2 linked regions of the Parabacteroides timonensis genome follow. The protein of the gene in region 2 binds, or shares a complex with, the protein of the main gene of each other region. Links are inferred from orthologs where the notes say so. Each region holds a gene or a part of one and is shown on either strand. Other genes may lie near its edges.

What was found.
Region 1: rpsJ (region 2) and rpsT share a complex: the UniProt entries of both Bacillus subtilis proteins name them as parts of the 30S ribosomal subunit. The link is inferred for Parabacteroides timonensis from one-to-one orthologs.

Annotation. Positions count from the first base shown.
Region 1 is NZ_LT669940.1:530,682-534,002, reverse strand. The notes cover bases 178-3,164. They hold rpsT (30S ribosomal protein S20), read left to right. Parts: upstream 178-1,537; coding sequence 1,538-1,792; downstream 1,793-3,164. Other genes in these bases: gyrB (DNA topoisomerase (ATP-hydrolyzing) subunit B), read left to right, coding at 2,046-3,164; BQ7394_RS02865 (DUF2721 domain-containing protein), read left to right, coding at 903-1,292; recO (DNA repair protein RecO), read right to left, coding at 178-812. Outside these bases: more of recO, read right to left, coding at 87-177; more of gyrB, read left to right, coding at 3,165-3,321. UniProt on the Bacillus subtilis protein: Binds directly to 16S ribosomal RNA.
Region 2 is NZ_LT669941.1:2,842,758-2,845,930, forward strand. The notes cover bases 66-2,904. They hold rpsJ (30S ribosomal protein S10), read right to left. Parts: upstream 1,719-2,904; coding sequence 1,413-1,718; downstream 66-1,412. Other genes in these bases: rplW (50S ribosomal protein L23), read right to left, coding at 66-133; rplD (50S ribosomal protein L4), read right to left, coding at 145-774; rplC (50S ribosomal protein L3), read right to left, coding at 774-1,391; fusA (elongation factor G), read right to left, coding at 1,740-2,904. Outside these bases: more of rplW, read right to left, coding at 1-65; more of fusA, read right to left, coding at 2,905-3,173. UniProt on the Bacillus subtilis protein: Involved in the binding of tRNA to the ribosomes.

The sequences.
Region 1 (3,321 bases), on a different replicon or contig from region 2:
ATTGAACTACAAGACCAACTTTTACATAAGTGCGGCAAAAGTATAACCTTTTCCTCAAACTGGCAAGTATTCAGGCGGTAATCTGATCAATCGAAAAGACTTTGCATCACCGAAAGGGACTTTATTTCCGGAAATTCCGGTAAATGCAAGCGGTAATATTCAACGATACGGTTGATTACTCCTACCCTGTCCTGCCGGGAAAAAGAATAAAGCGACATATTTTCGAAACTGATTTTCAATAGACGAGCAAAGACCTGACTCTCCTCCCGGTTCAAATAATGCCGGTGCATAGGGATACGGTCGATAAAAACACCGTTCTGCATATCGAAATAACAGCCGGAAGAGAAAGAATCGGCATTCGGATAAATTCCCAGATAATGAAGCAAGCGAAGCAAGAATACCAGATGAAAGTTTGCTACTCCCTTATCGGCATATTCCAACAGATGTATCGATTCATACAGATAATTGAAAAGTCGCGGGTCCGGTTCCGTATCCTTCACAACCCGGAACAATACCTCGGAAAGGAACAGTGCCAATACGTTCTTCACCGGATTACAGAACAGTTCGGTCAGAGGATAGCATAACTTTGTTTCGCGGATACGGTGCAGGTCACGTTTATTCAGATGCTCCACTTCCATCTCCAAAACAGATAGCGGCATGAACAGCGCTTTAGAGACGGTCGATTTCTTTCCCCGGTTGCGTGCCACCAGATAAGAGGCTCGTCCGAAAGCCTCCGTATACATATATATAATAGAATATTTATCGTTGTATGGAATAGCATGCAGGACAATCCCGCGCGTTTTACATAACATAATCTCACCTCTTTATGGCAGACAAAGATACAAAACAACAAACTATTTCCGATATTTGCAGGTTATAATAGTATAAATACATTATTAATTATGTTGGATCTAACTACCCCGTCACTTCTATTTTCAGCCATATCACTCATATTGCTGGCTTATACCAATCGTTTCCTGTCGTATGCCAGTGTTGTGCGAGCATTAAAGGAAAAGCATCAACAATCGCACGATCCGAAAGATTTTGCACAGATAGCCAACCTTCGTAAACGGCTTTATCTGACCCGCTCCATGCAAATACTAGGGATACTTAGTTTGCTGTTTTGCGTAATTTCCATGTTTTTCATCTATATTTCATGGCAAATTATCGCCGCCTGGATATTCGGAATCGCCTTATTACTTTTAGCTGCATCACTATGTGTATGTATCTGGGAAATAAATATTTCCGTTAAAGCACTGGAAATACACCTCCAGGATATAGGTTCTAAATAGAAGTTAAAACGTTGTGTTCTATTAAATTTTCCTCTGAAATGTTTTGGTAGTTCAGACAGAACATCTATCTTTGCACTCGCAATCGGGAAATCAACAACCCCAGAGTGCTGAAAGTGAGAACTTTGACATGATGGCCCATTCGTCTATCGGTTAGGACGCAAGATTTTCATTCTTGAAAGAGGGGTTCGATTCCCCTATGGGCTACAATAAACAAAATTAAAAATTCAATAAAGAATAGCTAAGAAATGGCAAATCACAAGTCATCAATCAAAAGGATCAGACAGACTAACGCAAGACGTTTGCAGAATAGATATCATGCTAAAACAGCTAGAAATGCAATGCGTGTACTGCGTGCAACTGAAGACAAGAACGAAGCTCAGGCTCTGTTACCTAAGGTGTGCTCTATGTTGGATAAGCTTGCTAAGAAAAACGTTATTCACAAGAATAAGGCTGGCAACTTGAAATCCAAACTGACAAAGCACGTTAACAAGCTTGCATAAGGAATAATTGCGGCCCATTCGTCTATCGGTTAGGACGCAAGATTTTCATTCTTGAAAGAGGGGTTCGATTCCCCTATGGGCTACTTTAGAAGCGGTCGGGTTAATTATAACCCGACCGCTTTGTCATGTCTTTTCACACCCTGTTTTTTTGCTATTTTCACACTACTTTTACCTGCTAAGTCAATTATTTTCACTACATTTGTTAGCATTTTTAGAGATATAGATAATTAGTGATTTTAAAGGATAGAAACTCATGAGTGAAGAAATTAAGAATACTTCCGGAGAGTACTCTGCGGACAGTATTCAGGTACTTGAAGGGTTAGAAGCGGTACGAAAAAGACCGGCCATGTATATTGGCGATATCAGCGAAAAAGGTCTACATCACCTGGTGTATGAAGTTGTCGACAACTCTATTGACGAAGCACTAGCCGGATTTTGTTCTCAGATCGACGTAGTAATAAACGAGGATAACTCTATCACAGTAACGGACGACGGTCGTGGTATACCGGTAGATATTCATGAGAAAGAAGGCAAATCAGCTCTGGAAGTTGTTCTGACAGTGCTACATGCCGGAGGTAAGTTCGACAAAGGGACTTATAAGGTATCCGGAGGTTTGCACGGTGTGGGTGTATCTTGTGTGAACGCTCTTTCCACTTATTTGAAAGCAGAAGTTCGCAGAGGAGGGAAAATACACATGCAGGAATTCTCTTGTGGAAAACCTTTACATGATGTAGAAGTCGTTGGAGATACAACAACCACAGGAACCACCATCTCGTTCAAACCGGACGACAGTATCTTTACCGTTACTGAATACAAATATGAAATATTAGCAACCCGTTTACGTGAGCTGGCCTTCCTGAATGCAGGTATCAACCTGACACTGACAGACAAACGTGTAATAAAGGAAGACGGAACCTATAAGTCCGACCTGTTCCGTTCGGAAGAAGGCTTGAAGGAATTCGTTCGTTACGTAGACCGTTCCAAAGAATCCCTGATACCCGACGTGATCCATATCGTAACGGAAAAACAAGGAATTCCTGTTGAAGTTGCAATGACATACAACACATCTTTCAACGAAAGTGTATTCTCGTATGTAAATGATATCAACACAATTGAAGGAGGTACTCACCTGGCTGGTTTCCGCCGTGGTCTGACACGTACCTTGAAGAAATATGCCGAAGACTCCAAATTGCTGGAAAAAGCCAAGGTTGAGATTCAGGGAGATGACTTCCGCGAAGGTCTGACTGCTGTTATCTCTATCAAGGTTGCGGAACCGCAGTTTGAAGGACAGACAAAGACGAAACTCGGAAACAGCGAAGTGACCGGTGCCGTAGATCAGGCAATCGGTGAAGCTCTTACTTATTACCTGGAAGAACATCCGAAAGAAGCGAAGATCATCGTAGAAAAAGTGGTTCTGGCAGCACAGGCTCGTCAGGCAGCACGTAAAGCACGCGAACTGGTACAGCGTAAATCACCGATGACCGGTGGAGGGCTCCCTGGTAAGCTGGCCGACTGTTCTTCGAAAGATG
Region 2 (3,173 bases):
ACATATCCTGTACAGCTTTTTTGATCTCCAACTTGTTGGCATCAGGAGAAACACGAAAACCATAGCGATTAGCCATTTTTTCTGTAATCGCTGTTTGCTTCTCTGTTACTATAGGTTTAATAATAATTCCCATTTCTTTACTCCTTATGCGTTAAAAAGTTTTTCTATAACAGCAACAGAACTTTCAGTCAGCACTAAATTTGCTGCATCAAGAACTTTGTATGTGTTTAATTCAGAAGCTGTTATAACATTTGTTTTCTCTAAATTACGAGCCGACAAATATACAAAATTATTTTTCTCCGGTAAAACCATAAGTAACTTTTTATCAGCCACTTTCAGGTTTTTAGCAATTGTTATTAATTCTTTAGTCTTAGGAGCTTCCAGAGCGAAATCTTCTACAACCACAATTGCGTTATTAGTAGCTTTATAAGTCAGTGCAGACTTACGAGCCAGACCTTTTACCTTCTTGTTCAGCTTGAACTCATAATCTCTCGGTTTCGGACCGAATACACGAGCACCACCAACCAATACAGGAGAGTTGATATCACCACGACGTGCACCACCTCCACCTTTCTGGCGGATCAGTTTACGAGTACTACCAGAGATCTCACTTCTTTCTTTCGATTTATGAGTACCCTGACGTTGGTTAGCCAAATACTGCTTTACATCCAAGTAAATAGCATGATCATTGGGTTCAATGCCGAAGATAGCATCGTTCAAAGTTACCTTTCTTCCGGTATCTTCACCTTTAATATTAAATACGCTCAGTTCCATTACTTTTCAATTATTACGATTGAACCTTTTGCTCCTGGAACAGATCCTTTAACCAATAAAAGATTGTGTTCCGGCATTACCTTGATCACTTCCAAGTTCTGAACAGTTACACGTTCATTACCCATCTGTCCAGCCATACGCATGCCCTTAAACACCTTTGCAGGGTAAGAACAAGCACCGATACCACCGGGAGCACGCAAACGGTTATGCTGACCGTGAGTAGTCTGACCTACACCACCGAAACCATGACGTTTTACAACACCCTGGAAACCTTTACCTTTTGATGTACCCACTACATCAACGAAACCAGCATCTTCCAGATAATCCACAGTGATCACATCACCCAGATTGTATGCAGTTTCAAAATTCTTGAACTCGGCCAAGTATCTCTTGGGAGCTACACCGGCTTTCTTGAAATGGCCCATTTCCGGCTGTGTAGTGTGTTTCTCTTTTTTGTCTTCGAAACCAATCTGCACTGCTTCATAGCCATCTTTCTCGATAGTCTTAATTTGTGTAACAACACAAGGACCCACTTCGATAACAGTGCATGGAAGATTTTTTCCCTCGGCACTGAAAACGGATGTCATTCCGATTTTTTTTCCTAATAATCCTGGCATTTCACTTAATTTTTAAATAACTCACACTTTAATTTCTACTTCAACACCGCTGGGTAATTCCAGCTTCATCAATGCGTCAACTGTTTTTGCAGTTGAGCTGTAAATGTCTATCAATCTTTTGTAAGACGATAGTTCGAACTGCTCGCGAGATTTCTTGTTAACGAAAGTTGAGCGGTTCACAGTAAAGATACGCTTGTGTGTAGGCAGAGGTATAGGACCACTAACAACAGCACCTGTAGCCTTTACCGTCTTCACGATTTTCTCGGCAGACTTGTCTACCAGAGAATAATCGTAAGACTTTAATTTAATTCTGATCTTTTGGCTCATATTGTTATATATGTTTCTAAATTATTTGATCAAATCAGCACGACCCTGTACTTCTGTCAGCACCTGCTTAGCGATAGAAGAAGATACCTGAGCATAGTGAGAGAACTGCATTGAAGATGTTGCACGACCTGAAGTGATAGTACGAAGAGCAGTTACATAGCCGAATGTTTCAGCCAAAGGAACTTTAGCTTTCACAACACGTGCACCAGTACGGCTTGATTCCATACCTTCAACCTGTCCGCGACGTTTGTTCAAGTCACCAATTACATCACCCATACTTTCTTCCGGAGTTACAACTTCCATCTGCATGATCGGTTCCATCAAAGCAGGACCTGCCTTTTCAGAAGCGCTCTTGAATGCCTGGATACCTGCGATTTCGAAAGACAACTGGTCAGAGTCAACCGGGTGGAATGAACCATCGATCAATGTTACTTTCAGTTTATCCAACGGATAACCAGCAAGGATACCGTTCTTCATAGCTTTCTCGAAACCTTTCTGTACTGAAGGGATAAATTCTTTAGGAATGTTACCACCCTTCACTTCGTCGATGAACTGCAGTGTACCTTCGAATTCAGCATCAGCCGGTTCAACGCGAACGATGATATCAGCAAACTTACCACGACCACCAGACTGTTTCTTATAAACTTCACGAAGTTCAACAGATTTGGTAATAGCTTCTTTGTAAGTTACCTGAGGTTTACCCTGGTTACATTCAACCTTGAATTCGCGACGCAGACGGTCAACGATGATATCCAAGTGAAGCTCACCCATACCGCTAATTACAGTCTGACCTGTTTCTTCGTTAGTCTGTACGCGGAATGTAGGATCTTCTTCAGCCAGCTTAGCCAATCCCATACCCAGTTTATCCAGGTCTTTCTGAGTTTTAGGCTCTACTGCGATACCGATAACCGGATCCGGGAATTCCATTGATTCCAGTGTAATCGGATGTGCTTCGTCACAAAGAGTATCACCAGTACGGATATCTTTGAAACCAACACCAGCACCGATATCACCACAACCGATAGCTTCCATCGGGTTCTGTTTGTTTGAGTGCATCTGGAACAGACGAGAAATACGTTCTTTCTTACCTGAACGAGTGTTATAAACATAAGAACCGGCAAGCAGAGAACCTGAATATACACGGAAGAAACACAAGCGGCCTACATACGGGTCAGTTGCGATCTTAAATGCCAGTGCAGTCAACGGTTCTTCGAACAACGGTTTACGAACGATCACTTTATCAGGATCGCTAGGATCTGTACCTTCGATAGCATCTGTATCAGCAGGACTCGGCAGATATGCACAAACTGCATTCAACAGAGTCTGAACACCTTTATTCTTGAAAGAAGAACCACAGATCATCGGATTGATCTGCATAGCGATAGTACCTTTACGGATAGCAGCTCTGATTTCATCTTCAGTGATAGTAGAAGGATCATCAAAATATTTTTCCAT